Regions from separate parts of the Dorea sp. Marseille-P4042 genome, predicted to be linked through region 1. Evidence: a T-box and tRNA genes for the amino acid it is inferred to sense, from the RefSeq annotation. Region 1 holds a T-box; the other holds one or more tRNA genes.

Region 1 (6,279 bases):
CGTTATTCAGCATGCCGTTGGAACGTGCAATCTCTTTATTCAGGCGAGTCTCTTCTTTTGTAAGACGCTCTTTTTCCTGCTCAAAATCGATCAGCTCCTCAAGCGGCACATAAACGGTTGCATCCGGAACTACTACAGACACTGCATCGTCTGCGATACCGCTCTTGTCTGCCTGTACAATGAAGTCTCCGGCAGATGCCATCATCATTGCAGACTCTTTTAATACTGCAAGACCGGCTGAGAGCTTCTCGTCCTCGCATACAACGTAGATCGTTGCCTTTCTGGAATTTGGAACATTCATCTCGGAACGAATGTTTCTGACACCTCTTACGATTTCTTTGTAATGGTTCAGAATGTTTTCATTCTCTGCGTCATTCCATTTTTCCTCATATACCGGCCAGCTTGACATCATCAGGGACTCTTCTTCTGGAACCAGTTTGCTGTAGATTTCCTCTGTAACAAATGGCATGTATGGGTGAAGAAGCTTCAGTGCGTCACCAAGAACTTTCTTCAATGTCCAAAGTGCAGCGTTCGCACTCTTCGGATTCTCGTCTGCGTGGTAGATTGCATATTTTGAAAGTTCAATGTACCAGTCACAGAACTCGTCCCAGATAAAGTCATAAATCTTGGAAAGTGCAATTCCAAGCTCGAACTTATCTAAGTTCTCTGTTACATCTTTTACCACATTATTGCATGCAGATAAAATCCAGCGGTCTGCAGGTCCCAGATCCTCTGCCTGTGGCTCTGTGATCTCTTTTCCTTCCATATTCATAAGAATATATCTGGAAGCATTCCATACTTTATTTGCAAAATTACGGCTTGCCTCTACACGTTCGTTGTAGAAACGCATATCATTTCCAGGAGCATTTCCTGTAATCAGTGTCATACGAAGTGCGTCTGCGCCGTACTGATCGATAACATCCAGAGGATCGATACCATTTCCAAGTGATTTACTCATCTTGCGTCCCTGAGAATCGCGAACAAGTCCGTGTATCAGTACTGTGTTAAATGGTGCCTTTCCTGTATGTGCATATCCTGAGAATACCATACGGATAACCCAGAAGAAAATGATGTCGTATCCAGTTACAAGTACATTCGTTGGATAGAAATAGTCAAGATCCTCCGTCTCATGTGGCCAGCCAAGTGTTGAGAATGGCCAAAGCGCAGAACTGAACCATGTATCCAGCGTATCCTCATCCTGTTTAAAATGTGTACAACCACAATGTGGGCATTTTTCCGGTGCTTCGGAAGCTACTACGACTTCTCCACAATCCTGGCAGTAGTAGGCTGGGATTCTATGTCCCCACCAGATCTGTCTGGATATGCACCAGTCACGGATATTCTCAAGCCAGTGCAGGTAAATCTTATCAAAACGCTCTGGTACAAACTTAAGCTCACCATTCTTGATCGCCTCAATGGCTGGTTTTGCAAGCTCTTCCATCTTTACGAACCACTGCTGTTTGATCATTGGCTCTACCGTTGTATGACATCTATCGTGAGTTCCTACATTATGAGAATGTGGAACAACTTTTACAAGATATCCCTGCTCTTTCAGATCCTCTACCATAGCTTTTCTTGCTTCGTAGCGATCCATGCCTGCATATTTTCCACCATACTTCTCGTTGATCGTAGCATCATCATTCATGATGTTAAGTTCTGGCAGATTGTGACGTTTTCCAACTTCAAAGTCGTTAGGGTCATGTGCCGGTGTGATCTTAACAGCACCTGTTCCGAACTCTTTGTCTACGTAGTAATCTGCAACAATCGGAATTTCACGGTCTGTCAGTGGCAGCTTACACATCTTTCCAACGATATCTTTATATCTCTCATCATCCGGGTGAACTGCAATTGCAGTATCTCCCAGAAGAGTCTCCGGACGTGTTGTTGCAATCTCAAGGAAACGGTCTGTTCCTACGATTGGGTACTTAATGTGCCAGAAGAATCCGTCCTGCTCTTCATGCTCTACCTCGGCATCAGACAGGGAAGTCTTACATACCGGACACCAGTTGATGATTCTGGACCCTCTGTAAATGAATCCTTTTTTATGAAGGTTCAAGAATACTTTCTCAACTGCTTCAGAACATCCCTCGTCCATTGTGAAACGCTCTCTGTCCCAGTCACAGGAAACACCCATCTTTTTAAGCTGTGATGTGATAGTTCCGCCATATTCTTCTTTCCACTGCCATGTTCTTTCTAAGAATTTCTCACGGCCAAGTTCTTTTTTATCAATACCTTCGTCTTTTAACTGATTGGTAACCTTTACTTCTGTAGAAATAGCCGCATGGTCTGTTCCCGGAATCCACAGTGCATTGTATCCCTGCATTCTCTTGTAGCGGATCAGGATATCCTGCATCGTGTTGTCAAGAGCATGTCCCATGTGAAGCTTACCGGTAATATTCGGTGGCGGCATTACGATTGTAAATGGTTTCTTACTTCTGTCCACTTCTGCGTGGAAATACTTATTTTCGCACCACTTCTGGTACAGTTTGTCTTCAATCTCTTTCGGATTGTAAGTTTTCTCCAAATTCTGACTCATAGTCTCCTCCTCAAATATGTGTTTCCTGGTTCGTGTTTTCACACATTTTTCGCATTTCAGGGCAAAATATAGAATGTGCCCCAGCACATTCTGGAGCCTGCGGCGGCCGCTTGCGGTACCATCATTGTACGCCGCAGTGCGCATCCTGCCGGAGGCTTTTTTATAGTTAGGAAATGCATTTCTTAATTATAAAAAAACGCCCTTTATTCTCACAAAGGGCGATTGATTCGCGGTACCACCTTTATTATATAGAAGAAACTCCTCTATACATCTCATCCTATTCTTTAACGGGAACGACTCCGGGACCGCCTACTGTGACTTCAGCGTTCCTGCTCCAAAGCTACCTTCTGCATCTCTATTCTCAAGTGCCTCGCAGCCAATGGGCATCTCTCTCTGTCAGAACGACTTATGCATACTCCTCTTTTTCAACGCATTTAACTGGTTTATCAACCATGAAACTACAAAATATCATAGCCACAGAAGCCCTGTTTGTCAAGGTTTTTAGGGAATTTTCAGAAAACCTTAAGAGACCGTATCAAAAGGGGCTCTCGAAAGCTGAGTGTTTTCTATTGTTGCGAAAATAACTCAATGCTTTCTTGAGACTCTTTTGATGCTTTATTTTTTTTGATACCCACTACTCAATAGTAAATCCATTATTTTTCAAAAATCTGTTATGCAAAAGCTTTTATTACTACCTTAAAAATGTATCATATAATCATTTTATGGTTCAGCGTCCGTCTTTTCTCCGTCATAAGCTGTCAGTTTAATAGGCATATCTTCTGTGACATCTGCGTGTATTCCTACGATGTACTCTATATTTTCTTTGAGTTGTTTTAAGCAGGTTGAACCGCCTGCCGGGATTGTTTCTCTCCGTTCTTCTTCGCCGTTATTAATAAGATGTATGGTAATTTCAAATTCATTGCCATTATAGAAGGTCAGTGCTCCTGTCTGTGATGTTAATTTTTCATCAGAGTAGGTAATCACATATTTGTTGGAAGTTGATTGTTCTGCACAGTTGACGGAACAATCCCACTTACTAATCTGGGGATTTTCCTGTCTGTTACTGCAAGCTGCTAAGGATAAAGTTAAAATACAACATATGATAAATGCTATTTTCTTCATAAGGTATCCCTCCCCGGATTTTATGCTGTCTACAACTTTAGCTTTCTTTATGCTTCCACAATTATTTTACATACTCTTCTATGACACATTCGTGTTCTTTTGTCTGCTTATTGTAATTCACACCTACCAATAAAATATTTCCTTCATATTCTTCAAGGCTTCTGCAATATTCCTTATTCTTTATCTGTGCAATGGCTCCTTCTGCAGTTTTATCCCATTTTAGTTCTACTACAATTGCTGGTTTTTCCGGAAATTTTTTTCGCGGAAGAAAAACAAGATCTGCAAATCCTTTTCCTCCTGCCAACTCTCTGTGAATCACATAAAAATTTCTTGCAGCATACAATGCGAGTGAAATTGTATAACTTAATGCATTTTCATCATTGTACTGAATGTGAGAAGTTTCAAAATGTGCCTGCCGAACGGCTTCTGCTACCTGCTTTGGCCGTTTCTGCCAGATTGCTTCCAATGTGTCCGCTGACTCTTTCAATGCCTTTGATACTTCACCCCATGTTGAAGCAGATATACTGTTCACATACTCAGTTCTTACTTCTTCATTTGGAATTTTTACAGTCTTATTATCATAATCATACGATACATACCCCAAATGTATCAAAAGTGTCAGGACATCATCTTCTGTGTGAAATGTTGACATATCATTGGCAAAGCTTCCTGTATTTACCGGTACTGCATTTCCCGCAATCATACTTATGACATCATCTTTTAGCCCTTCGAAATTCATCTCTATATAAATTCGCAGCGCTTCAAATGTTTCTGTCTGATTCCAGTAATTTCCGATTTTTCCAAATCGCATGCAATTTACCACGGAACGCGGACTGTAAATAGAGATTCCATTTTCAAAGGAATATCCATCATACCAGTTCTTTATCTCTGCCATATCCATCTGGTACTGTTCACACAGTTTCTTCACTTCATTTTCCGTAAATCCAACATATCTCGCCAACGGTCCCGGATCTATCATAGAAAATTCATCAAACATATTTAAAGCTGAATGAGTTCCATATTTTTTTATCGGAAGAATTCCTGTCATATACGCCAGATGAACATACGCCTTATCCTTTAACAAATCTCTTAGGAAATCGAGATATTTTTCCTGAGCTTCTTTATTTTCTTTATATTCTCGGAAAATGCAGTCCCATTCATCTATAATAATGATAAATGGCTGTTTTTTCTGCGCGTATACATCCTGCATGCACTCTATAACATCTGTATCATCAAAATAATCCACATCCGGATACTCATTTTTTAAATCTCGAATGATAAGTCTGCCAAATCGGCTAATCAATTCACAGACATTATGGCTCCTGCTCAAAATCTCCTGCATATTTACAGAAATCGTGTCGTATTGATTCAGATACTTTTTAAAATCCATATCCTTTGAAATTTCAAACTGTGAAAACAATTGTTCTGCATCACAGCCACGGCTATAATATGCTGTCAACATATTTGCCGCAATAGATTTCCCAAAGCGTCTTGGACGACTAATACAAATGTATTTTTGCATCGTATGCAAAACAGAATTGGTGTAAGTCAACAATCCTGTCTTATCTATATAGATATCTGAATTCACAGCTTCCTCAAACTTACTGCTGTCCGGATTCAAATAAATCCCCATACAAAAGCCCTCCAATTCTTCGTTGTTAATCTTAATTGTACCCTATCTTCTCCTAAAACACAAACATATTAAAAATGAGATATTTCCTTAGAAGGTACTCTGGAGCGGTCGCTACTTAGGCGTATTCTTGCCTGCCGGCACTTGCTGAATATGATTACTGTTTTCGGCTCATCGGAATGTTTCGTGCGCGGAATGTTCATGAGCGAAATTCAGCTTCTTTATTACACGATTCCTAAAGTTTTCAATATATACAGCCACCCGGTCAATGTGAATGCACTGAACATAGTGGTAAGCATTACTGTACTGGCAGTAAGGACACCTTCATGTCCCATATTTTTTGCCATAACATAACTACTTACAGTCGTCGCAGATCCGAGCATAACAAGGATTGCAACGATTTCTTCATTCTTAAATCCCAGCCCGACTGCGATTGGCAGAAAGACTGCCGCAAATCCGACAAGCTTCATAACAGCCGCCACAATAGACGGTTTGGCTTTCGCGAAAGCTTTGTGGATATCAAAGGTCGCTCCCATTGCCATAAGTCCCATCGGAGTTGCCATGTTTCCAATACTTGTCACCGTCTTCGCCGGGATTCCGGAAAATGGAAGACGGCATGCCGACCAAAGAAGTCCAATCACAATTCCAATAATAATCGGGTTGGTAATAATTCCTTTTAATGTTTTCTTTAGTACCTCTTTATCAATCTTGCTCTGTCCCGGTTTGAAAAAGGACAGCACAACAACCGCCATAATATTATAAAGCGGGACACTGCCGATGATCATGACTGGCGCCATACCCGCATTTCCATAAATATTTTGGATAAATGCAATACCAAGAAGCGCCGCGCTGCTTCGATAAGAAGCCTGAATAAATTCCCCACGGATAGACTTATCCTTCCAAAGACAGGAAATTCCCGCTGAAATTATAATGCAGATCAAGGTTACCATAAAACAGAATATAACAAATTTTACATTCCAGACTTCCGAAA
Region 2 (6,279 bases), on a different contig from region 1:
TTTGCTTTTCTCTTCAAATTTGCTTAAATATTCAAAGATAATTTTGTTATCATGTACTATCCCGTTATCTTCACATATTTGATGAAAAAGTTTCATCAATATCGCATTATTTGGACTGTTTATCTGATACTGCATACCATAAGTTTGTATATATTTATCTTTCAAATACGGAAATAATCTGTCTAACTGACTATAAAAATATTCTCTATTTCCCTCACGAAGCGTTAGTCCCATTCCGAAGCAGATAACACCATAAACTTTTGCTTCAATACAATAATTTAAAATTCCTTTAATATTATCTTCTGTATCATTGATAAAAGGCAGAATAGGGCAAAGCCAGACAACTGTGGGAATACCAGCATCATGTAGTTTTTTTAGAGCTTCAACTCTTTCTTTTGTTGTGCTGACATTTGGTTCAATTTTTTTGCATAAATCCTCATCATAAGTCGTTAATGTCATTTGTACTACACATTTTGTTTTTTCATTGATAGCCTTTAATAAATCTAAATCCTTTAATACACGATTAGATTTTGTTATCAGAGTAAAACCAAAACCGTACTTATATGCTAACGATAATGCTTTTCTGACACTACTAAATTCATCTTCAAGCGGAATATAAGGATCTGTCATAGAACCAGTGCTCAACATACATTTTAATCGTTTTCTTTTTAAAGTATTTTCTAAAAGGATAATAGCATTTTCTTTGACTTCAACATCTTCAAAAGCATGTTCCATGTGGTAACATTTGCTTCTTGAGTCACAATATATACAGCCGTGCGTACAACCTCGATATAGGTTCATTCCATTTGATGAAGATAAAATCCCTTTCACTTTTTTTAAGTGCATAAACTATACCTTTATAATTGAAATTTCTTTTTTAAAAAAGTTTCATTCAAAAGATGATTAGTCACAAAATCACCGTTATAAAATACAGCCCAATTATTGAAAATACAAGGAACATTTTTAGCTTTTTCTAAAGTATCTACAGCAATTAGATTTAATGGTATATTATTTTTATTACAGTATTCCTGTACTTGTTCAATGCAATTAGGAATATATGGACACTGTAATCCATAATAGATTGTCAGCTCCTTTTGCTCTATTGTCATTTTTTTTGCGTTTTCAGAAAAACAAGGCTTATTCCCATCAAAAGACAATGACAATAACTCATAATCATTCCCAACCGTATCTACCACTTCAAAACCATATTTCAGAAAAAACTTCTTATCAGATAAAAAAGGCTTTTTCTTTTTTGAACTGAAAACGCATACACCTGATTTCCCAGTTTCCTTTGCGTCATGAATACAATATTCAAGTAAAGATTTTGCATATCCTTTTCCCTTAAAAGAGCCAGATACCCAAAGGCAGTAAATATACAGATAGTTTTCTCCAGAAACAGGAACCCATGCTGTTTCTATCGGAGCATATTCAATAAATACTTTTCCTTTTTTATCAAGTTTACGGAAAATATGACCTTCTTCAATTCGTTTCTTAAGCCATTGCTTTTTTACTGATACTCCAACTTGATGTTTTTTATCCGAAATTGCACAACATATATGTTCTGTGTCCAGATTATCCAACGTTAAGTTCATAAATGTTTCATTCATAAATAGTTCACCCCTTAATATTTTTTCATCTGTATTATATCACAATAACCTTGACAACATATGTCATGGTTTATTTTGTTCGCATATTTTTTTTGCTTCATTGTAGACAATTTTTTTTAAATACTTTGGTTCTATGATACAAACCTTTGAACCAAAAGAAAGAAGATAACCAATCAGCCATTCATCTATAGGCATTGTAGCGGAAATTATAAAATCACCATTATCGTCTTGATTGATTTCATCAACTTCAAATTCATCATAAATCCGATAAGCCATTTCTTGAGGAAAACGCAGTATAATATTTTCACAATTTGCTTTTATTTCCTTTTTTTCTTCTTGTGGAAATTCCATAGGATTAAAAAATTTTTCCATAATCCTTGCTTGTATAATACGTGTCAATTTAAAGATACGGAAATCGGACTTATTCATACAAAAGGCTTTTATATACCAGCTTTTCGCTTTATACACCATTTTAAGCGGACAGATAACTCTTTCAATCACTTCTCCACGAGTATTCACATAAACAATACAAAGCATTTTGTGTGATATGATTGCTTCCTTTACCTTTTGAAACATAGCATTATCTTGCGATTTATTCCCCCAGCGTGAAAAATCAACCTCAAGCCAATTTTCACTTTTTATACAAAAAAAAGAAATCTGCTTTTGCAAATTCCTTTTCTTACACAAGTAGCGGGAACTGGATTTGAACCAGCGACACCGCGGGTATGAACCGCGTGCTCTAGCCAACTGAGCTATCCCGCCATATATTGAGGTATATATGGGACCAATAGGGCTCGAACCTATGACCCTCTGCTTGTAAGGCAGATGCTCTCCCAGCTGAGCTATGATCCCATATCTTGTGGCTCTCTCGAACCGACTTCGTTAGTATACATCAATATAGTGAGTATTGTCAATAACTTTTTTTATTTTTTTATTATCTTTTTTAATTTTTCCAGATCGTCCATATCAGGATGTGACAATGCACAGTCAAAATTTGCGATCAACATATCAAGATTCGCTGGATGTTCCGGATTTTCTTTCATCTTTACATATCGTTCACGCACAGATTGTGGCATTTTTCCCTGGCACATATACTCTCCAATAACAGCATTGCTTGAATCAATGGATTGTTTGACTTGTCCGAGGATCTTTTCAAAATATACATCACTTCCACCGAACCCAGCCGTTCCAAACAGAAAAATCTTCTTGTTTTTTAGTTTCGCTAATAATTCTAATGTCTTGGTATCCGCACTCCCTTTGTCAGTCCAAAATCCGATATACAACAAATCGGATGGAGGGATCTTTGAATCATTCTCCCCAAAATAATCACACTTATCTTTTGGCAATATTTCATAGACTGCATCAGCCAGCTTCTTTGTATTACCAGTTGAACTACTGAATACGATTGAATAATTTTCTTGTTCCATATCTCATCGTCTCCTTCTTTGTTTGATTTTTGCTGTACTAAACTCTCTCCAGATTATGTTGTAACGCATCAATCAAATCTTTAATAACAATTGGCTTGGATAAAAATCCATCCATACCACATTCCAGTGCTTTCTTTCTATCTTTCTCAAAAGCATTGGCAGTCATAGCAAGAATTGTAATTCCCGCCAATTTGGGATCCTCCAGTGCACGGATCTGCTTTGTTGCCTCATATCCATTCATCACAGGCATCTGCACATCCATCAGCACCAGATCATAGCCAGCTGCTGTTGAATTCTTAACCTTCTCCACTGCCTCTGCTCCATCTTCTGCTGTATCAACCAGGAAGCCATATTCATTAAGGATCTCCACCGCAATTTCACTGTTCAAAAAGGTCTTTGTTCACTACAAAGCCATGCGCATCCGCACACACCGGAAGCCAGTTTACGCTTCCATCTTCATTCATAAAATTATTAAGATATGTGTCATAGACAGCACCTGCCACGTTAGTTGTAGAAAGATCCATCAGACTGTCTTTCAGAGGACTTGCATCGTGAAGCGAAAAACGACAGCAGGTTATAATATCCGGAAATCCACCGTTTTCCTTAAGAAACTTGTAGAAATCCAGGTCATTATTGCCTACTACAAATTCAACATTGATATTCGGAAGCTGTTCCATTTTTTCTTTTTCAATATGCTCTCCCTTGTGAAATTGTTTTCCACTAATTCATGAATTATCTTTACTAATAGTTTCGTATCAACAGATTATATAAAAAACACCATCTAAAATAGACAGTGTACATTCTTTTTTTACAACTGGCTACCATTTTACAGGTCCTATAGCTTTGCGTCGCAGACTTTCGTCTGTTTTGCCCAAAATATTATTTTAATTATAGCACTTCTTATTTTCTCATGTCCATATTTTTCTATGTTAGAGTATAAAAAAAAGAACACACAATGTGAATTCTCTTTCCAAGTAGCGGGAACTGGATTTGAACCAGCGACACCGCGGGTATGAACCGCGTGCTCTAGCCAACTGAGCTATCCCGCCATATTTATATTCGCTGCTCTCTTGAACCAGCCTACTAAGTTTACAATAAGATTCTACTTTCGTCAACATATTTTTTAAAATTTTTCAATTTTTTCTACATTTGCAAAAATTCCATCTTTTATTCCGTCCCTCGCATCAGTAAATACCGGTGTTCCAATAGATAATCAAAAGAAAAAGTGAGTCTGTGCGTGGAATCCGTTTTTACCTCGTAGATATATTTTCCCGAACTCCTGCACATTCTCACCGAGTATATTTACTCCTCTTCCTGATCAGGCGTTTAAAATATTCATGAATTCTTCTCCTGTAATCGTTTCTTTCTCATACAGATACCTTGCCAGATCGTCCAGTTTTTCTCTGTTCTCCATCAATATTCCAGCTGCTTTTTCGTGTTCACTTCGAACAACTTCCACAACCTTCTCATCAATCTTTGTCTGCGTCTCTGCCGAACAGGTCAGGGAAGAATCTCCGCCCAGATACTGATTCGTCTGCACTTCCATTGCAACCATATCAAAATCACACGTCATTCCATATCTTGTGATCATAGCCCTTGCAAGCTTGGTTGCCTGTTCAATATCATTGGAAGCTCCCGTCGTGACTGAACCAAACACAATTTCTTCCGCTGCCCTTCCTCCTGTAAGAGTCGCGATCTTATTCAGGATTTCTTCTTTTGTCATCAGATAATGATTGCCTTCCTCGACCTGCATCGTATAGCCAAGAGCCCCCGACGTTCTGGGAACAATGGTAATCTTCTGTACCGGAGCTGAATTAGTCTGTTTTGCAGCCACAAGCGCATGCCCGATTTCATGATATGCCACAATACGCTTTTCTTTATCTGTCAGGATCGCATTTTTCTTCTGATATCCGGCGATAACAACCTCAATACTCTCCTCCAGATCTTCCTGCGTTACAAATTTACGGTTGTCACGAACTGCACGAAGTGCTGCTTCATTTACAATATTAGCAAGTTCCGCTCCAGAAGCTCCGGAAGCCATACGTGCCACTTTATTATAATCTACATTATCACCAACTTTTATTTTTTTTGCATGAACCTTCAGGATATCTTCTCTTCCTTTCAGATCAGGAAGTTCTACCGGCACACGTCTGTCGAACCGTCCCGGTCTTAAAAGAGCCGGATCCAGGGATTCTGGACGGTTCGTTGCCGCAAGAATGATCACGCCCGTGTTGTCTTCAAATCCATCCATCTCTGTCAGCAACTGATTCAAGGTCTGCTCACGTTCATCATTTCCACCTATCTGTCCATCCCGCTTCTTACCGATTGCATCTATCTCATCAATAAACACAATACATGGTGCTTTTTCTTTTGCCTGTTGGAACAGATCACGCACCTTTGATGCACCCATACCAACGAACATCTCTACAAATTCAGAACCGGACATGGAGAAAAATGGAACATTTGCCTCACCGGCAACTGCTTTTGCAAGCATCGTCTTACCTGTTCCCGGAGGTCCTACAAGAAGAATTCCTTTCGGCATCGATGCTCCGATTTCTTTATATCTGGCCGGGTTATGAAGATATTCTACAATCTCGCTTAAATTCTCTTTCGCCTCATCTTCACCTGCAACATCACGGAAACGGATTCCCTCGGATGATTTCACATAAATCTTCGCACTGCTTTTTCCCATTCCGAAAGACATGGCATTTTCCCCACCAGCCCGCTTCATCAATTTTCTGGACATGTATTCTCCCAATGCCACAAAAAACAAGATTGGAAGCACCCAGGATAAAATATTAACCAGGATCGGAGATGACTGATCAATTTCTTCTCCGTAAAAAGAAACATCCGCTTCATATAATCGTTTCGTCAGATCCGGATCATTGACCATCGCCGTTTTGTAAATAGTCTTCCCGTCTTTTCCTGTAAATAAGATCGTATTATCCTGTTGCTGCAATTCTACTTTTTTTATCTCCTTTTTCTCGGTCATAGAGATAAATGTTCCATAATCTACATCTTTGATCTGCTTTTCCTTTATGTAAGGCATCGCAATAATGTTAAATAATATCAGGATAATCAGCACAATCGTATAATAAAACATCAACGGTTTTTTCGGCCGTTTCACTTGTTCCATAATCATTCCTCCATTCTGTCAATATCGAATTCAATTTTCTTTTATATGGTAACAGTTTTTGTCTGATTATTCCAGTTTTATATTATGAAAATTGTATGAATTTCGTAAA

What was found. A T-box is a leader RNA that pairs with one kind of tRNA and senses whether it is charged. The one in region 1 lies ahead of C7E02_RS12225 (valine--tRNA ligase), so its partner is inferred to be a tRNA-Val.
Region 2: it encodes a tRNA-Val, which carries the amino acid that the T-box ahead of C7E02_RS12225 (valine--tRNA ligase) is inferred to sense. The anticodon was not compared.

Annotation. Positions count from the first base shown of each region.
Region 1 covers NZ_OLMI01000002.1:1,345,144-1,351,422, forward strand. Annotated here, with positions in the region: gene C7E02_RS12225 (valine--tRNA ligase) at 1-2,536, opposite strand, end outside; T-box leader at 2,748-2,974, opposite strand; gene C7E02_RS12230 (hypothetical protein) at 3,257-3,658, opposite strand; gene C7E02_RS12235 (AAA family ATPase) at 3,720-5,291, opposite strand; gene C7E02_RS12240 (AEC family transporter) at 5,513-6,279, opposite strand, start outside.
Region 2 covers NZ_OLMI01000001.1:81,106-87,384, reverse strand. Annotated here, with positions in the region: gene C7E02_RS00405 (SPL family radical SAM protein) at 1-846, opposite strand, end outside; gene C7E02_RS00400 (GNAT family N-acetyltransferase) at 858-1,607, opposite strand; gene C7E02_RS00395 (WYL domain-containing protein) at 1,671-2,276, opposite strand; tRNA gene C7E02_RS00390 (tRNA-Met) at 2,296-2,369, opposite strand; tRNA gene C7E02_RS00385 (tRNA-Val) at 2,387-2,459, opposite strand; gene bilS (flavodoxin family protein BilS) at 2,531-3,034, opposite strand; partial or broken gene C7E02_RS00375 (response regulator) at 3,072-3,422, opposite strand; gene C7E02_RS00370 (hypothetical protein) at 3,412-3,711, opposite strand; cyclic di-GMP riboswitch class I at 3,841-3,916, opposite strand; tRNA gene C7E02_RS00365 (tRNA-Met) at 4,010-4,083, opposite strand; gene ftsH (ATP-dependent zinc metalloprotease FtsH) at 4,353-6,170, opposite strand.